One region of the Stappia sp. G46H5W genome, then DNA from elsewhere that is predicted to be linked to it. Evidence: riboswitches for the same ligand, from Rfam matches in the RefSeq annotation. Region 1 holds a riboswitch; each other region holds the start of a gene.
What was found. Region 1 has a riboswitch for cobalamin ahead of cobU (bifunctional adenosylcobinamide kinase/adenosylcobinamide-phosphate guanylyltransferase). Riboswitches for the same ligand answer to the same signal wherever they lie in the genome.

Region 1 (4,696 bases):
CGGGGGCGGCAGGATCGGCCCAGGTCGCCCGCAGCTCGGCCAGCGTCGGGCGTGCCCGGCCGGGCAGCAGCAGGCCGGCGCGCGGCAGCGGGCGCGGGGGATCGGGCTCCTCCGCCCCATCCAGCAGATGCGCGGCGTAGCGCAGGAAGTTGCCGAGATTCTCCGCCCCGCCCTCGGCGAGGTAGCGCCACAGGTGCCTCACCTCGTCGACCGGCAGCGTGGAGCGGGCGGCAAGGTCCGCGTCCCAGCGGTCGTCGCCCGGCATCACCGCCAGGTGCAGGCCGTGGCCGCGCGCCGCCTCGGTCAGCCGCTCGACGCCATAGGGCCAGTATTCCGCCCCGCCGAGCAGACGCAGCACGACGAGCCGCGAGCCCGCCACCGTCTGCTCGGCATACATGTCGACCGAATAGGGGTGCGACAGGGCCATCAGGTTGGCAAGACGCAGGCTCGGCTGCTCCGCCCCGCCGCCCGCCGCCACGGCAGCGAGCGAGGCGAGTTCCGTATCGGCTGCCGACAGCACGACGACATCGGCCGGCGACTGGCCGAGATCGACCGCCTCGTCGCCCTGGTCGATGCGTCCGCTGCGTCCTGCGAGAATATGCATGCCGTCTCCTGCCCTGCGCCTAGCCTGTCGTCCGGATCAGGCCGCGAGCGCGCTGGCGAGCAGGCCCTCGACACGGGCAAGGTCGAAGCCGGCAAGGCCGATCACCACGACGCGGCCGGGACCGCGTGCATCGCGCGCGAACCACGCTTCGACGCGCGGGCCGACCGCCTGCACCATGGCAGGTGCCGCCTTGCCCTCGATGCCGACCGCTCCCTTGATGCGCAGGACGCCCGGCACCGCCATGGCGGCGGCAACGCGCGCTTCCAGGTCCTTCAGCGAGGCGAGCGGGGCGAGCTCGACCACATGGCTGACGAAGTCGTCGTGGTCGTGATGATGGTGGTGGTGGTGGTGGTGATCGTGGTCATGGTCGTGATCGTGATCGTGATCGTCGTGATCATGGTCATGGTCGTCGTGGTGGTGATGCTCGTGATGGCTCTCGCGGCCGTGCATGTCCTCTTCCGCGGCGCTGGCACGGCCGAGCAGCACGTCTGCGGCAAGCATGCCCTTTTCCGCCGCGACGATCTCCACCGCCGCGCGGACGCGGCCGGCGACTTCGGCGCGCACGCGCTCCAGCGTCGCCGCGTCGACGAGATCGGCCTTGTTCAGCACCACGAGATCGGCGCAGACGAGCTGGTCCTCGAACAGTTCCTCCACCGGGCTGTCATGGTCCAGCGCCTCGTCGGCGGCGCGCTGCGCGGCCAGCGCCACCTCATCGCCCGTCACGCGCCCTTCGGCGACGGCCGCCACGTCCACCACCGTCACCACCGCATCGACCGTCACACGGGTCTTGACGCTCGGCCAGGAGAAGGCGCGCACCAGCGGCTGCGGCAGGGCAAGGCCCGATGTCTCGATGACGATGTGGTCCGGCGCCTCGTCGCGGGCGATCAGCATTTCCATGGTGGGGAGAAAGTCGTCGGCGACGGTGCAGCAGATGCAGCCGTTGGTCAGCTCCACCACCTCTTCCGCCGCGCAGTCCGGATCGGCGCAGCCGTCGACCAGCGAGCCGTCGAAGCCCATGTCGCCGAATTCGTTGACGATGAGCGCGATGCGCTTGCCCTTCGCCTCGCGCAGGAGGTTGGAGAGCAGCGTCGTCTTTCCGGCCCCCAGGAAGCCGGTGACGATGGTGGCCGGGATCTTGCCGGCGGTGCGGGGCGTGGATGCGGTCATAGGCGAATCTCCGGCTGAAGGTGGGACGGCTTGAGAACGAGCGGCAGGCCGGCGGCGACGAGCACCGCGACATCGGCGACTTCCGCGATGCGGCGATTGAGGCGCCCCTGCTCGTCGCGAAAGCGGCGGGCGAGCGCATTGTCGGGAACGATGCCCGATCCGACCTCGTTGGTGACGAGAACGACGGGACCGGGCGCTGCGCGCAGCGCCTCGGCAAGCCGGGCCGTTTCCGCTTCCGGATCGGCCTCGGCGAAAATCAGGTTGCTGAGCCACAGCGTCAGGCAATCGACGAGGATGGCGCTTTGCGCCGTGCTTTCGGCGGCGATGACGCCGGCAAGGTCGCGCGGCTCCTCGATGGTGCGCCAGCCGCCGCCCCGCTGGTCGCGGTGGCGGTCGACGCGCTGGCGCATCTCGTCATCGAAGGGTGTGCAGGTGGCGACATAGATGCGCTCGCGCTGCGCTGCGCTCACCAGCCCTTCGGCATAAAGGCTCTTGCCCGAGCGTGCGCCGCCCGTCACCAGCACGGTGCGGGCCGCAACAGGGGCCGGGGCAGGCAGGGGATCGGATGCGGGAGCATGGCTCACGCGCAGGTCTCCCCGCGGCTGGATATGCCGGGAGAGCTGAAGCGGCGGGCGCCCTTCAACGGGAACATTCTGGCCTCCTGCCGTCCACCCGACGGCGCGTGACGTTTCGGGCCGGGCCCCGTGGGGGCCCGGATGATCCGGCTCGTCTCCTGGCTCGCGGGTCGTCGCCTTGTCCTGCCCTTCCCGGACCAAAAGGCCCAGTGGTTCATGCAGGAAGACTCGCCGCTCACAGTTGCGGGGGCAGCTGCGGATTCGGGAGCCCGACTTGGGTCCTCCCCCACCGCATTCCGACTTTCCCCTTTCATCGGACTTCGTCCGTCAGAAAGGACCGGAGGATGACGACTCATAGCCTGCCGAAGGGCCCCGCGTCCAGCAGCGAGGCGGAAAGGCCTTGCACGCCTTCCCTTGCGGAGTATTTGCCGGCGCACGCGAAAAAGCCCCGATAGCCGCGCCCCGCCCCGACTGTGGAAAAGTTTTGCGACAAAGGGCTTGGCAAGCGGCGGCGCAGTTTGCTATACGCCTGCCACCGACGCGGTGCATCTGCCCCGCGTGATTGGTGATCCCCGGTAGCTCAGTGGTAGAGCAAGCGGCTGTTAACCGCTTGGTCGCTGGTTCGAATCCGGCCCGGGGAGCCACTCTTTTTAGTTCCCTCAAAAATATCCGATCTTGCCGCCACCGCACGACGCAACGCGCCGCGCGGCAATTTGCGTTTGCCTCACCCCTCGCGGTTCAGCTGCCAGATCGAGAAGTTCAGCGCGGCGGCGAAGGTGACCCAGGCGAGATACGGCACGAGCAGCAGCGCCGCGAACATGTGCACCGGCCAGAACAGTAGAATCGTCGCGAGAATCGACAGCCACACCAGCACGATGTCGATCATGCCGAGGTCCGGGCGGTGCAGGCCGAAGAACAGCGGCGTCCACACGCCGTTGAGCGCCAGCTGAATGCCGTAGACGGTGAGCGGCAGGGCCGCGCCTGCAAAGCCCGCCTCGCGCCAGACCAGCCAGCCGGACACCGCGATCATCACGTAGAGCATCGTCCACACCGGGGCGAACAGCTTGTTGGGCGGGCGCCAGGACGGCTTCTTAAGGCGTTCGTACCATTCGCCGGGGCGGAACAGCGCCCCGGTCAGGGCGGCGAGAAAACAGGCTGCCAGAAACCCCAGAAGAGCCGGCAGGGTCGACGAATCCATCAGCTTTGCCTCGAACGTTCACGAACCATTGTGCTCGGGGGCGAGCCCCTCTTGCCAAGCCAACGCATCGCGGGCTGGCCAAGTTCCCCCTCATTTATCCTCGGCGAGCGTATGGGCAACCAGCGCGTTGGCATGACCATGGCCGAGCCCGTGGGTTTGCTTCAGCCAGGCCACCAGTTCCATGTGCTTGAGACCGGACTGCGAACGGATCAGGGCCTTCCATTCGGCGATGGGCCGGCCGTAGGTCTTCTCGATGGAGGGGAAGTAGGAGGCCGGCCCCTTCACCGGCGGCGTTTTTCCGGACAACGACATAGCTGGCTTCCTTGCCTAAAGATCCCGCTGGCGGATCGTGTCGGACGGGTGAATGCAGACCAGCTCCAGCTGATCCGTACCCACGTTGAGATAGCGATGCGGCACATCGGCCGGCGCAACGACGATATCCCCGGCAGAGGCGCGCAGCCGCTCGTCGCCGACCAGGAACTCCGCCTCGCCTTTCCGCACCACCCAGGTCTCGCGATAGGGGTGGACATGCAACTGCGATCCGGTTCCCGGCGCACTGTCGGTGGCGAACATGGACACCGGCGCGCCGTAGTCCTTGCCCTCGAACCGGACCGTCGGGCTTTCGCCCGGAGCCGGCGGGCGGTGGCGGCGGACGGAGATATCGGGCCGCCCGGCCTCTTTGGCCGAGGCGTGAGCACTGGCTGTCATGGCAATCCCTCCTGCATTTATCTTGACGCGAAGATACTTCTGGAGATTTGTCTTTGCGTCAAGATAAATATCTTGATATCGAGAGACCGAACTCGAAGCTGCCTTCGAGCAGCGGCAGGGACCGGGAACTGGAGCGGAGACTGCCATGGCGGATCATGTCGACAGGCTGAGGGCGCAGTGGGCGCGGGAACTGCCGGATCTCGACACCGAGCCGATGGCGATCCTCGGCCGCGCGCGGCGGCTGACGCTGCTGGCCGGTGCCAGCATCGAGAAAACCTTCTCAGGCTTCGGCCTCGACCGGGGCGAGTTCGACGTGATCTCCACCCTGCGCCGGTCAGGGCCTCCCTACCGGCTCACGCCGACGGACCTTTATTCGACGCTGATGATCTCCTCCGGCGGGCTGACGCATCGGCTCGGAAGGCTGGAGAAGGCGGGGCTGGTCGC
Region 2 (4,696 bases), 530 kb from region 1:
CACCAGCGGGCCGTGCCGCATGGTCAGCCAGCCGAGCGCCTTGAGCGGCACGCCGGGCCCCGCCCAGGGGGCGGAATAGCCGGGCGAGACCTGGCCGGCATTGGCGAAGCTCGTTTCCATGCCCGCTGCCTCGCGCCGGTCGATCACCTCGACCTCGTGACCGGCGCGGGCGAGATACCAGGCGGTCGTAACGCCGATGACGCCGCCGCCGAGAACCAGAACCTTCATGACTTGACTGCCCGATGTTGCGGCACCCTCAGGAGAAGAGGCGCCAGAAGAAGACGATACTCATCACCGTGCCGACGACGATGACGATGGCCCGCACCGCCTGTCGCGGCAGGGCCTTGGCCACCGGTGCGCCGGCATAGCCGCCGATGGTGGCGGCGACCATCATCAGGATGGCCTGCGGCCAGCTGACGAGACCGGCCGCGGCGAAGGTCGCGACCGAAATGGCGGAAAGGACGAAGGAGAGGGCGTTCTTGAGCCCGTTCATGGCGTTGAGGTCGCGCATGCCCCACAGCGAGAACAGCGCCAGCAGCACGATGCCGAGGCCGCCGTTGAAATAGCCGCCGTAGATCGCAACCAGTGTGGTGGCGAACAGCCCGCCGGAGGAGGCGCGGCGGCGGCGCGCCCAGCCCTGCAGCCGCTCGCCGAAGGCGAAGGCGAGGGTGGCGGCAAGCAGCAGGAAGGGAACGACGGCCGAGAAGGCCTCGTTGGTGGAGACAAGCAGCAGAAGCGAGCCGAGGAAGCCGCCGAACGCGGTGGCGATGACGACGCGGATCAGCAGGCGCGGGTCGAGGGCGGCGATCTCCTTGCGAAAGCCGGCGACGCCGCCGAGATAGCCGGGAAACACCGCGACCGCGCTGGTCGCGTTGGCCGTCACCACCGGCACCCCGGTATAGACGAGCGCGGGGAAGGTCAGGAACGTGCCGCCCCCCGCGATCGTGTTGAGCATGCCGGCGGCGAAGGCTGCCGTCGCCAGCACCATGTAGTCGAGCATGGGTGGGTGTCCTCTCTCTTGTCCCTTGCGCGGACCTCAGGCGGCCGAGGGGCCGGGATCCTCAGGTCCGTTATATCCGCCTGCCCGGGGGCGGTCTGCGCCTGCCAAGGCGCCATGCACCAGTTTCAGCAAGGGCCGGCGGCGCGCCGGCTCCGGCATCGCCTGTGCCGCCGTCTCGCCGGTCTCTCCGGTGCTGCCGCCGCCGCTGCGCCGCGCGGCTTCCGGCTGGAAATGCACCTTCTGCAGCAGGATGCGTTCCTGCCGCCCGGCCCCGTCCTGAAGCACGAATTCCTCGCCTTCGGACAGGCCGAGCAGGGCCAGCCCCCGCCGGGTGGTGATCGGCAGGAACATGCCCATCGGCATGGACAGGTGGTCGTGCGAGATCACCCGCGTGTCGGGCGTGCGCCCGTCGACGCTGTAGGTGACGCGGCTGCTCAAGGTGGCGACCGTCTCCGGCACGTCCTCGCGGAAGACGATGGTCGCCGCCTCGAGCTTGCGCTTGAGGATCGGTGCGAGAGGGTCCTCGTGACCGCGGCGGCGGTCGCGCATCACCTCGAGAATGGTGAAGTCCTTGGTGGTCAGGATGCAGGTGTCGATGGACATCGCAGGTCTCCAGCGCTCCGTCCGTGGAGCGGCAAAGGTGAAACGGATCGGAGTCCCCCTGGCCGCTTTCGGTCGCGGCACAGGGGTCAGGATCCTGCGATGAGACACCCTCCGAAAATCGCCAGCCGGTCGCGCGGCTTCGGCTCGGTGCTTGCCCCGGTTCCGGTGGTGGTCATGCCGGACGGGCCTCGGCCTCGGCCACGGCGGGGAACTCGACGCTCTCCACGGTCAGCCGGTGGGTGCGCCCGTCCAGCGAGGTCCAGTCGATGGACTGGCCGGCAGACAGGCCGATCAGGGCGGCGCCGATCGGGGTGAGGACGGAAATCTTGCCCTCGGCAATGTTGGCATCGCCCGGGAAGACCAGCGTCACGGTGCGGTCCTCGCCGGCATCGGTGGTGAAGCGCAGCCGCGATCCCATGCGAACGACGTCGGCGGAAATGCGCCGGTCGTCGACGACGCGGGCGCGGTCGAGCTCGCTCGCCAGCTGATCCGCGACAGCGGGATTGCGGGAGGAAATGGAATCGGCAAGCCCGGACAGCCGCTCGTGGTCCGAGCGGGTCAAGGTGATGGCGGGCTTGCGCTTCTTCTGGATGGCTGGAGCCATTCTCGGCATCCTTGCAATGTTGTAAGGCCGCCGACGCACGTGAGCGCGCGTCGGGCGGTCATGATCTGTTGTGGGAAGTTGTTCGCCGCCTTGGTGGCCTGCTGTCTGCCCGCTAGGGGACGAGCCGGCCTATGCCCCGCGGCCGGGGCGCGACGCGACCGAGCCGGGGGTCAGTGTCCCGCGATGGGGCACACCCTGAAAATGGAAAGCAGGCGCGGAGCGGTCGTGTACATTCCAAGAAGGTCGGTGCTTGCGGGGCGAAAGTCAAGTCACGGCTTTCCCGGACGCGGCAAGCAGGCGCGCAGAACCCTGCGAGGGGCCGGATTCGCGCAGCCCCCGGGTTGCCATGCCGGCCTGCGCGGCAGCCGGGAGCGGGCCGGCAGGCGTCCTGACGCAGCGTCTGGTTGTGCCTGCGAACAGGGCATCGACAGATGATTGACTCCGGCGCGCGAAACCGCTCTCTTTTACGGCGACAGAGGTTCCGGACATGTCCGGATGAAAAGGGAACACGGTGAGGCGTACCCAACAGGGACCGAAACCGTGGCTGCCCCCGCAACTGTGAACGGAGAGTGGACGCTCGAAGGCCACTGACCCCGCCGCCAAAGGCAGGGTTGGGAAGGTGAATGTCCGCGATGACCCGTGAGCCAGGAGACCTGCCCCTGTCGGTCACCCGACCTTCGATACGGGGTGTGTCGAGGCGCGGCTTTCCGTTGAGGTGACACCCGAAAACCGCCTGCGTCCGCAGGCCGCCGCCTTGCGTCTTCGCGCGGGGTTGCGCGGTCGCGTCCGCTGGCTCGTGCCGTATCGCGACGGGACGCCGAGGGGCGTTTCGGCGCACGTCAGGGGTGTGTCTGGATGAATTCGATTTCGCGTGGCGCCTTGCGCGCCGGGCCGGTGGCCGCTGTGCTGGGGGCCGGATTGGGGGCCGCGATGGTGCTGGCGCCGGGAAGTGCCCGAGCCCAGGATTTCGAGGCGCAAGGCTTCGACGCGCAAGGGGGATACGAGGAGCCGACGCAGCTGCGCCGGGTCGTCGTCTCGGCCGGGCGCACGCCGGTCGCCGCCGAAGCGGTGGGCCGTGCTCACACGGTGATCACGGGCGAGGAGCTGGAGACGACGCAGCAGCGCTATGTCGCCGATGCCCTGCGCAAGGTGCCGGGCCTGGCGGTGTCGCGCACCGGCGGCAATGGCGGCATGACCCAGATCCGCATCCGCGGCTCGGAAGCCAACCATGTGCTGGTGCTGATCGACGGCGTCGAGGTGGCGGCCACCTCCAGCGGCGAATTCGACTTCGGCGGGTTGCAGGTCGCCGACATCGAGCGGATCGAGGTGCTGCGCGGCCCGCAAAGCGCCATCTACGGCTCCAACGCCAGCTCCGGCGTCATCGCCATCACCACCAAGGGCGGTATCCACAACGACCTGGAAATCACCGGGCGCACAGAAACGGGCACCGACAAGACGGTGGCCGGCCATCTGGGCGTGCGCGGCGGCGGCGAGAGGTTCGACATCGCGGTCTCCGGCGCCTGGCGGCAGAACGAGGGCTTCAACATCTCCCAGTTCGGCTCGGAGAAGGACGGCGACCGCAACGCGACGCTGAACGGCCGTTTCAACTGGGACATCACCGAGGCCTTGAGCCTCGATCTCAGCGCCCGCTATGTCGACCGCAAGTCGGACACGGACGACCAGGACTCCTCCTGGCCGCCGACCCCGACGGAAGGCCTTGTCATCGACACGCCCGGATACAACGCGACGAAGGAGTTCTACTCCGGCGTCGGCCTGTCCTGGTCGCTATTCGACGACCGGCTGGTGCAGAAGGCGCGCGCCGAATACTCCGGACTGGAGCGGCGCGGCTTCAACTCCGGCAGCCTGAACGGCAACGACGACCGCCGCCTGCACCTCAGCTATCAGGCGACGGTGACGGCGACGACGCCGGACTTCCTCGACGCCGAACACAGCCTGACCGGCGCCATCGAGTGGGAGCGCGAGCACTACAAGAACGCCTTTCCCGCCTACGATCCCTCGCAGGTTCCCGGCAAGCAGCGCGACCTGACCAGCTATGTCGCCGAGTATCGCGGCGCGTTCCTCGACGCCCTGTTCTTCAGCGCAGGCCTGCGTTACGACCGCAACGACCAGTTCAAGGACACGCTGACCTACAGCGCCAGCGCCGCCTATCAGCTGCACGAGACCGGTACGCGCTTCCACGCCTCCATCGGCACGGGCATCACCAACCCGACCTTTTTCGAGCAGTTCGGCTTCATTCCGGCGACCTTCACCGGAAATCCGAACCTGCGGCCGGAAAAGAACTTCGCCTGGGACATCGGCATCGAGCAAAGGTTCTGGGGCGGGCGAGCGGTCGCCGACGTGACCTATTTCAACGAGCGGCTGGAAGACGAGATCTGGACGCCCTGGGTGGCGGGCGCCGGCTCCTCGCCGGCCAACATGGACGGGATCAGCAGGCGCCAGGGCATCGAGGTGTCGCTCGGCGTGGAACT
Region 3 (4,696 bases), 210 kb from region 1:
CGCTACGGGCCGATGACTCTCGACGTGTCGATCATCATTGTCGCCGCTGCCTTGATGATCTCATGGGCCAGTTTCTGCATCTCCTCACGCCGGCTGCACGACATCGGACGCAGCGCCTGGTGGTATCTGCTGATCTTTATCCCCCTGATCGGCAGCGCGATCCTCTTGCTGCTATGGGCGTTCTATCCCGGAACGCCGGGCACCAACCGCTTCGGGCCGCGACGCTCCGGGGGCGAGGCCTATGCAGGCTCGGCGACAGGATCCGGGCTGACGGCCGACGAGATCGACGACCTGATCCGCCGGCATGCCAATGGCCGGGGCGGCCAGGGCGGCAGCCGGACCGCGATGGCGGCGAGCGGTCTGCCGCCGCAGGGCCAGCCCGTCGTGGTGGAAAAGCGCCGCGTGCCGCCGGGCGGCGGACATCCGCGTCCGACCTTCGGCCGCCGGGGGCTTGCCTGACCGGCGCAGAGGCCTGAATTCCTTGAGAAAAGACGCCCGGACGAGATCTCGCTCGCCCGGGCGTTTTCATGTCTGTTTCGCCGCGTGCAAATTTCGAGACGGATTTTGCGAAATTCCGTCGCAAACAGCGCGAAATTCGAGAATCCGGTCTCAAACTCGCGAAAGCCGACCTCCGGGCGAGGTCACGGGGCGAAAAGTGCTCCCTTGAGCGGGTTATCCCCGCTCAGGTCCCAGGCGGTAAAGTGGTGGCCGCTCACCCGCCGATGAGCAGGGCGGCACCGGCGAGGGCCGTCAGGCCGCCGAGCACGCGGGTCAAGGCGTGGCCGCGCGAGGACGCGAGCTTGCCGAGGCCATAGCCGAGCGCGATGCCGGCGGCATGCAGCAGGGCGGTCGCGAGGGCGAAGCCGGCGCCGTAGGCAAGCTGCGTTGCCGCGCCGATCTCGCCGCCATGGGCGTGGCCGTGGAACAGGGCGAAGGCGGCGACGACGGCGGCCGATCCGGCGAGCGGCAGCCGGACGGCCAGCGCCACGAGCAGGCCGAGCGCCACAACCGAGGCGAGGATCGCCGGCTCGACGAAGGGCAGGGAGACGCCGGCAAGTGCCAGGGCGAAGCCGAGCAGCATGGTGCCGACGAAGGTGGCCGGCACCAGGGCGACCGTGCGGCCGCCGATCTGCCAGGCCCACAGGCCGACGGCGATCATCGCCAGGATGTGGTCGGCGCCGAACAGCGGATGGCTGAAACCGGCGGCGAACGAGCCGTGCTCGCCGGGATTGAGATGCGCAAGGGCGGGCGTCGCCGTGGCGGCAAGGGTTGCGGCCAGCGAGCCGGCCAGGAAAGCGGTGCGGGCGAACCCGGCGGATGTGAACCTCGTCATGCAGTCGATCCTTTTCTCAAGTCGATCAGGACGCCCCGGAATGGGTCGCGTCATTGCTTCAGGTCCTGGACGTTTTCTCACCTCAGGCTGTTTTGTCAGTTTGCCTGTTCCAAGGCGTGAGGGGCCTGACCCCCGAAAGAAGACCGGCCGCACGAGGCGGCCGGAAAGAGATGCCGTCAGGCGGCAGCGTGGTAGAGGCGCTGCTGGAAGACGAGGCCGGTGCGGGCCTTGTCGAACAGCTTGGCGCCGGCGAGCACGGCCAGATCGACCAGCGGCTCGACGATGATCACCGTCAGGTAGGCGAGGCCGAAGCTGCCGACATTGGCGAGGTTCTCGGCGCCGAGACCGCCGCCATAGAGCGCCCAGAAGCCGACCCAGGCGACGATGCCGCCCTGGTAGCTGGTCGAAAGGGCCAGCGCCTGCTTGTAGCTGACATCCTTGTAGGCGGTCTTAGCCGGAATGATGCGGCTTGCCAGCAGGCTCATGGCGAAGAGCGGCACGATCAGCGTCGTAAGGTTCATGCCGTATTGCGGCAGGTCGGCCGGGGCGAAGAAAACGCCCTGCACCAGCAGGCCGAGCGCAAGGCCGATGCCGGCCGGACCGGCACCGAGCATCAGATAGAGCGTCGAGCCGAGAATGACGTGAACCTCGGACACGCCGACCGGCTTGGTCGGAAGCACTTCGAAGAAGCAGAAGACCAGCGCGGTCGCGATCACCGAGCGGACCACCAGGGCGGCAAAGCCCCCGTCGCGGCGTATAGTGTCGATCGCCATCTTGCCGATCAGGCCGACAGACGCGGCGGCGGTCGCAACGCTGAGTAGAATCTTGGCGCCGTCGACGACGCCGGGTTCGATATGCATATCAGCCTCCTTGGCGCACCCACCGTGCGCGGAGCTATGGGAAAGGCGCAAGAAATGCTTGCGCCGCGGCTGATGGCAGGTCTCCTGGCTCGCGGTTCATTGCGCCTGTCCGCCTTCCCGGCCGAAGGGCCAGTGGCATTGGGACAGCGCTCGCCGCTCACAGTTGCGGGGGCAGCCACGGATTCGGTCCCTGTTGGGTACGCCTCGCCGTGTTCCCTTTTCACCCGCGTTCGGCTTTGCCTCACGGGTACCATCACCTTGCAATGCTAGAGGGCGGGGAGTTGGTGTGACAAGATCAATTTTCGTCCGATCCTGTTCGAAACACGGCGTTTCGTGCCGGGAAATGAGGCAGAGGCCGTGCCCCATTGGCGCTCTGGGCAGGCGTGAGGTGGGAGGCGCCGCCATCCCCACGGCTGTCATGCCTGCGAAGGCAGGCATCCAGTATCCGCTGGGGCGTGTGGGTTTGCGAAAGCGGATGCCCCGCGACGAAGGGCGCTCGCGGTGCCGTCACGACTCGAACCGTGCGGCCTGGGGTTACTGGATCCCGGTCTTCGGCTTCGCCGAAACCGGGATGACAGGCTGAGCGTGGGGTGCGCTGGCGTGTTTCGCCGCCGCTCTGGGAACGAATGGGCCCCGGATCTCGCGATGCTCGTCCGGGGTGACGGCGGAGGGTGGGGCAAAGCCGGAGGAGGGACGGCAAAGGGCGGCAGTTGAGGTGATGCGAGGCGGCGCCTCCTACTCGGCTGTCATCCCGGGCAAGGCGCAGCCGCGACCCGGGACCCATTGGCACCCTCGGCAGGCGTGAGGTGGGAGGCGCCGCCATCCCCACGGCTGTCATGCCTGCGAAGGCAGGCATCCAGTATCCGCCGGGGGCGTGTGGGTTTGCGAAAGCGGATGCCCTCGACGAAGGGCGCTCGCGGCGACGTCACGGCTCGAACCGTGCGGCCTGGGGTTACTGGATCCCGGTCTTCGGCTTCGCCGAAACCGGGATGACAGGCTCAGTGTGGGGTGGGCGCTGGCGTGTTTCGCTGCCGCTCTGGGAACGAATGGGCCCCGGATCTCGCGATGCTCGTCCGGGGTGACGGCAGAGGGTATGCGGGGCGTCGGACATGCAGGACGCAGCGGCGACCGACAGGCAAAAAAAAGGGCGCGGCCCGTCAAGGCCGCGCCCTTTCCCCCTTAGGGCCGAAACCCTATGCCCCGAGAAGCGAGGCGCGAGTGCGTCAGCGCTCCTCGGTCTGCAGACCCTTGAAGATCGCCACGCACATCAGGAGCAGGACGATCGTGAAGGGAAGACCGGTCGAGATGACCATCGCCTGAAGCGAGCCGAGCCCGCCGCCGATCAGCAGCACGATGGCCACCAGTCCCTCGAAGGTGCACCAGAACACGCGCTGGGGCACCGGCGCGTCGACCTTGCCGCCGGCGGTGATCGTGTCGATCACCAGCGAGCCCGAGTCGGACGAGGTGACGAAGAACACGATGACCAGCACGATGGCGATGGTCGAGGTGATGGCCGAGAGCGGCAGGCCCTCGAGCATGGCGAAGAGCGACAGTTCCGGGCTGTAGCTGTCGATCACGTTGGCCTTGACCGCGCTGGTCGCCGGGTCCGAGAGAACCTGGTCGATGGCAACGCCGCCGAACACGGCCATCCACAGCACGCAGACCAGCGAGGGGATCAGCAGCACGCAGGTGATGAACTCGCGCACCGTGCGACCGCGGCTGACCCGGGCGATGAACATGCCGACGAACGGCGACCACGAGATCCACCACGCCCAGTAGAAGGCCGTCCAGCCCTGGCGATAGTCGTCGTCGGTGCGCCCGATCGGGTTCGACAGGCCCACCAGGTCGGCACCATAGGCGCCGAGACCGGTGACGAAATCGCCGAGGATCGCGACCGTCGGGCCGGCGAACAGCACGAACAGCAGCAGTACGGCGGCGATCACCATGTTGATCTCCGACAACACCTTGACGCCGCCGTCGAGCCCGCGCAGCACCGAGACCAGGGCGATGGAGGTGATGCCGATGATCAGGATCACCTGTACGGTGATCGTGTTCGGAATGCCGTAGATGTGCTCAAGGCCGGCATTGGCCTGCTGGGCGCCGAGGCCGAGCGAGGTGGCAAGGCCGAACAGCGTCGCGAACACGGCCAGCGTGTCGATAACATGGCCGGTCCAGCCCCACACGCGCTCGCCGAAGATCGGGTAGAACGCCGAGCGGATCGACAGCGGCAGGCCCTTGTTGAAGCTGAACAGCGCCAGCGCCAGCGCCACCACGGCATAGATCGCCCAGGGGTGCAGGCCCCAGTGGTAGATGGTCGCCGCAAGGCCCATCTCCTTGGCCGCCTCGACGTTCTCCGGGATGATCGAGCCGTCGGCCGCAAACGGCGAGGGCACGCCGAGGGGCGACGAGATGGCCATGTGATAGACCGGCTCGAGCACGCCGAAGAACATAAGGCCGATGCCCATGCCGGCAGCGAACAGCATCGCGAACCAGCCGGCATAGC
Region 4 (4,696 bases), 270 kb from region 1:
CCGCACGTCCTGGGGTTACTGGATCCCGGTCTTCGGCTGCGCCGAAACAGGGACGACAGGCGGGGCGTGGGCGCGCGTCGGCGTGTCCTCGCCGCCGCTCTGGCAACCAACAGGCCCCGGCGCGCGCTTCGCGTGGCCGGGGGAACGGCCGAGAGATTAAATAATCGTGGCGGTTCCGGCCGCCTTTCTTTCGGTCAAACATTGTTATGTGATAACATCATAGCTCAGGAGCTTTCGCGATGGACAATCGCCTGCCCGTTACTGTGCTGTCCGGCTTTCTCGGCGCCGGCAAGACCACCCTGCTCAACCACATCCTCAACAATCGCGAGGGGCTGCGGGTCGCCGTCATCGTCAACGACATGAGCGAGGTGAACATCGACGCCAGCCTGGTGCGCGAGGGTGGCGGCAACGTCTCGCGAACCCAGGAGCGGCTGGTGGAGATGACCAATGGCTGCATCTGCTGCACGCTGCGCGAGGATCTGTTGCGCGAGGTGCAGGCGCTGGCCCGGGAGGGCCGCTTCGACCATCTGGTGATCGAATCCACCGGCATTTCCGAGCCGCTGCCGGTCGCCTCGACCTTCGAATTCCGCGACGAGAACGGCGAGAGCCTGAGCGATGTGGCGCGGCTCGATTCGATGGTGACGGTCGTGGACGCGGCAAATCTGCTGAAGGACTACGGCTCCACCGACTTCCTGACCGAGCGGGGAGAATCGCTCGGCGAGGACGACGAGCGCACCCTGGTCGATCTGCTCGTCGACCAGATCGAGTTTGCCGATACGATCATCCTCAACAAGGTGAGCGATGCCCGGCCGCTGGATCTCGAAGCCGCGCGCCAGATCGTGCGCGCCCTCAACCCGGATGCGGTGATCATGGAGACCGACCGCTCTGCGGTTCCCTTGCGCGACGTGCTGGGCACCGGGCGCTTCGACTTCGACAAGGCGCACGAGCATCCGCTGTGGTTCAAGGAGCTGAACGGCTTTGCCGACCATGTGCCGGAAACGGAGGAATACGGCATCCGCTCCTTCGTCTACCGGGCGCGCCGCCCCTTCGCCCCGCGCGCGCTGAGCCGCTTCGTCAACAAGAGCTGGCCGGGCGTGATCCGCGCCAAGGGCTTCTTCTGGCTGGCGACGCGGCCGCGTTTCGTCGGCGAGATCAGCCAGGCCGGCGCCTTCGTTACCACCGAAAAGCGCGGGCTGTGGTGGTCGGCGGTGCCGCGCCAACACTGGCCCGAGTCGCCCGAATGGCAGCGGGCGATGGAGCCCTACCTGCATCCCGTGTGGGGCGACCGGCGGCAGGAAATCGTCTTCATCGGCACGAGCGGCATGGACGAGGCGGCGATCCGCGCCGAACTCGACGCGGCGCTGGTCGCCGATACGGGCTTTCATCCGGAGCGCTGGACCGGGCTCGACGACCCCTTCCCCGCCTGGGGCAGCGCCGCGGCGTGAGACGGCGGCGATGGCTTTGGGCGATTGGTCTTGATGCGGTCCCCGTCATCTGCCAGTTTGGCGGCGATGGTTGCCGACGGCCGAACCGCCAGAGGCATGAAAAGGGAACACGGTGAGGCGTACCCATCAGGGGCCGAGACCGTGGCTGCCCCCGCAACTGTAAGCGGCCGGGGCCGACGTCCTTTACCGGACGAATGGCCCAGGTCCAGCCGCACGATGCCACTGCCCGAAGCCGGGCGGGAAGGCGCGGCCGGACCGGACCCGCGAGCCAGGAGACCTGCCATCTCCCGCAACGACGACCGGACGGGGTGTTCCGGGAAGGTAGCCATGACACGCAACGAGTCCATCTTCCGCCCATCCAGGGCCTTTATCCGCAGCTTGCCGAACCTTGCGGGCGAACGCGCGGGGCATCGCCATGGCGCATGACCTGGCGCTCGGCGAACGCCGCATGGACGCAGCTCCCGATACGCGCCGGCACCGCATCACCGTGTGCACCACCTGCCGCGATCCGCAAACGCGCGAACAGCCGGGCAAGGACCTGATCGAGGCCCTGAGCGCCGCACTTGCCGAGGGCGGCCTGGCGCATGTGAGCGTGGCGGGTGCGGCCTGCATGGCCGGCTGCTCGCACCCCTGCACGGTCGCCTATCAGGCCGACGGCAAGGCGAGCTATCTGTTCGGCGACATCGAGCCGGAACGCGACGTGGAGACGCTGGTCGCCTTCGCCCGGCAATATGGCGAACTCGAAGACGGCTGGTGCTCCTCGCTGCAGCGCCCCGACGGGCTGAAGGGCAAGACGCTGGCGCGCATGCCCGCCCTGCCCGCTTTCGACCCCGGATCGCCGGGCCGGGAGAACGGCGCATGAGCCATCACAGCGGAACCCCGGTGGTGCTGGAGCTGCGCGAGGTCGCCTACCGGCCGCGCGGCGCGGACGCGCTCCTCTCCGACCTGACGCTGCATGTGCATGACGGCGAGATCCTCGTCATTGCCGGGCCGAACGGCGCGGGCAAGTCGACACTGATCCGGCTGATCGCCGGGCTGAGCGAGCCGACCGGCGGCGAGATGCTGCTCGGCGGCAGGCCGTATCGCAATGTGCCGATCACCGAGCGCGCCCGCGTCATCGCCTATGTCGGCCAGAGCGAGGAGAGCGACGACCGGCTGACCGTCTCGCAATATGTCTCCCTCGGCCAGCTGCCGCATCACCGCACCGGCGGACGCGAGGCGAGCGCCAGGGCAACGCAGGAGGCGCTGACGCTGGCCGACCTGACGCGCTTTTCCGACCGGCGCATGAGCGAGATTTCCGGCGGCGAGCGCCAGCGGGCGAAGATCGCCCGCGCCATCTGCCAGCGCCCGCGCATCCTGGTCCTGGACGAACCGACGAACCATCTCGATCCGCTGGCGCGCGGCGAGCTGCTCAGCCTCGTCTCGGGCCTCGGCATCACAGTGGTCGCGGCCTTGCACGACCTGACCCTGATCGAGGCCTTCGCCAGCCATGTGGCGCTGATCCAGGGCGGCCGGCTGGTCGCGCACGGCCATCCGGTCGAGGTGCTGTCGAGCGAGCGGGTGCGCGCGGTCTTCAGCGTCGACATGCACCGGATGCAGCATCCGGTGGAGGCCCGCCAGATCAGCGTGCTGGACATCCCCATCGAGGGGCGGTTCGGCACCGGCATTGCCGGCGAGCTTTCAGGGTCAGAGCTTTCAGGACCCGAGCGTCCCGCGCCCGGCGCGCCGCATCTGCGTGCGGTGGCGACGCGCGGCTGAGCCGCGCCCTCGCCTTTTCCCAGCGTTCCACGGTTTTTCATCCTCACGAGGAGTCTGTCCCCCATGAAGAAGTCCGGCCTCAAGCGCCTTTCCCTGTTCACCGCTGCGATGGCCCTTGCCGCACCGGCCCTCGCCTTTCCCGTCACCGTCGACAATTGCGGGACGCCGCTGACCTTCGAGGCTGCGCCCGAGCGCATCGTGGTGCAGGACATCAACATGAGCGAGATGGCCTTCGCGCTCGGCCTGCAAGACCGGATGGTCGGCGTCAGCGGCATCAGCGGCTGGTACAAGACCAGCGAGGAGTTCGAGCGCAAGCGCGGCGACATCCCCGAGATCGCGCCGAAATATCCGACGCTGGAAAATCTCGTCGCGGCCGATCCGGACCTGTTCTTCGCCGGCTGGTACTACGGCATGAAGCCGGGCGGCGACGTCACCCCGGACACGCTGGCGCCGCACGGCATCAAGACGCTGATCCTCACCGAGAGCTGCATCCATCTGGACAAGGCGCGACCCGCCGCCTCGCTCGACCTGCTCTATGGCGACATGCTGCGGCTGGGCACCATCTTCGGCAAGGAGGCCGAGGCCCAGGCGCTGGTCGACGGCTGGAAGGCACGGATGGCGGAGCTGACCGAGCGCATCGGCGAGAACCGCGAGCTGAAGGTGTTCCTCTACGATTCCGGCGAGGACAAGCCGTTTACCGCAGGCCGCTTCGCCATGCCGACGGCGATGATCGAGGCGGCCGGCGGGCGCAACGTCACCGCCGACATGGAGACCAGCTGGGGCACCACCTCGTGGGAGGCGGTGGCGGCAGCCGACCCGCAGTTCATCATCCTGCTCGACTACCAGGACGGCGGCGGGGCGGACAAGCTGCGCGCCTTCCTGGAAGCCCATCCGGTGATGAGCCAGACCGAAGCTGTGAAGAACGCCCGCTATCTGCCTCTGCGCTATGAGGAACTGACGCCGGGACCGGCGAATGTCGAGGGCATCGAGCGGCTCGCCCGGGCCATGCATCCGGAGGCGTTCTGAGCCATGCGGCTGGCGCTGGTCCTGGCGGTTAGCCTGCTGGCGGTCATCGCGCTGCTGGTGGCCGCCGTTGCCATCGGCTCGACGCCGCTGCCCGTGCGCGCGGTAATCGACGCACTCGCCGGCGGCGACGGGCCGACGGCGCGCATCGTCATGGACCTGCGCCTGCCGCGCGCGCTGCTGGCGCTGCTGGTCGGGGCCGGGCTCGGCACGGTCGGCTGCCTGTTGCAGACGACGACGCGCAACGACCTGGCCGATCCGTTCCTGTTCGGCCTGTCCTCGGGCGCGGCCGCCGGAGCGGTGCTGGTGATCACCGTCACCGGCGACCTGCTCGGCCTGTGGACGCTGCCGCTCGCCGCCTTTGCCGGTGGCATGGCCGCCTCGGTGATCGTGCTGGCGCTGATCGCCCGGCTCGGCGACCGGGGACCGGCGCGGCTCGTGCTGGCGGGGCTTGCGGTCTCGTTCCTGTT

Region 2: another riboswitch for cobalamin. It lies ahead of ACVJ6E_RS03290 (TonB-dependent receptor domain-containing protein); the one in region 1 lies ahead of cobU (bifunctional adenosylcobinamide kinase/adenosylcobinamide-phosphate guanylyltransferase).
Region 3: another riboswitch for cobalamin. It lies ahead of ACVJ6E_RS00365 (energy-coupling factor ABC transporter permease); the one in region 1 lies ahead of cobU (bifunctional adenosylcobinamide kinase/adenosylcobinamide-phosphate guanylyltransferase).
Region 4: another riboswitch for cobalamin. It lies ahead of ACVJ6E_RS00120 (DUF1636 family protein); the one in region 1 lies ahead of cobU (bifunctional adenosylcobinamide kinase/adenosylcobinamide-phosphate guanylyltransferase).

What each region holds. Positions count from the first base shown of each region.
Region 1 is NZ_JBZFLL010000001.1:289,184-293,879, forward strand. Features, by position in the region: gene cobN (cobaltochelatase subunit CobN) at 1-604, opposite strand, end outside; gene cobW (cobalamin biosynthesis protein CobW) at 641-1,771, opposite strand; gene cobU (bifunctional adenosylcobinamide kinase/adenosylcobinamide-phosphate guanylyltransferase) at 1,768-2,355, opposite strand; cobalamin riboswitch at 2,478-2,703, opposite strand; tRNA gene ACVJ6E_RS01085 (tRNA-Asn) at 2,916-2,990, shown strand; gene ACVJ6E_RS01090 (TspO/MBR family protein) at 3,071-3,544, opposite strand; gene ACVJ6E_RS01095 (DUF4287 domain-containing protein) at 3,635-3,856, opposite strand; gene ACVJ6E_RS01100 (cupin domain-containing protein) at 3,872-4,252, opposite strand; gene ACVJ6E_RS01105 (MarR family transcriptional regulator) at 4,398-4,696, shown strand, end outside.
Region 2 is NZ_JBZFLL010000001.1:820,009-824,704, reverse strand. Features, by position in the region: gene ACVJ6E_RS03310 (D-amino acid dehydrogenase) at 1-228, opposite strand, end outside; gene ACVJ6E_RS03305 (sulfite exporter TauE/SafE family protein) at 257-1,000, opposite strand; gene ACVJ6E_RS03300 (GreA/GreB family elongation factor) at 1,037-1,603, opposite strand; gene rnk (nucleoside diphosphate kinase regulator) at 1,776-2,207, opposite strand; cobalamin riboswitch at 2,667-2,882, shown strand; gene ACVJ6E_RS03290 (TonB-dependent receptor domain-containing protein) at 3,063-4,696, shown strand, end outside.
Region 3 is NZ_JBZFLL010000001.1:79,519-84,214, reverse strand. Features, by position in the region: gene ACVJ6E_RS00375 (DUF805 domain-containing protein) at 1-459, shown strand, start outside; gene ACVJ6E_RS00370 (HupE/UreJ family protein) at 713-1,333, opposite strand; gene ACVJ6E_RS00365 (energy-coupling factor ABC transporter permease) at 1,510-2,193, opposite strand; cobalamin riboswitch at 2,251-2,462, opposite strand; gene ACVJ6E_RS00360 (BCCT family transporter) at 3,417-4,696, opposite strand, start outside.
Region 4 is NZ_JBZFLL010000001.1:22,640-27,335, forward strand. Features, by position in the region: gene zigA (zinc metallochaperone GTPase ZigA) at 240-1,445, shown strand; cobalamin riboswitch at 1,496-1,744, shown strand; gene ACVJ6E_RS00120 (DUF1636 family protein) at 1,861-2,307, shown strand; gene ACVJ6E_RS00125 (ABC transporter ATP-binding protein) at 2,304-3,203, shown strand; gene ACVJ6E_RS00130 (ABC transporter substrate-binding protein) at 3,267-4,229, shown strand; gene ACVJ6E_RS00135 (FecCD family ABC transporter permease) at 4,233-4,696, shown strand, end outside.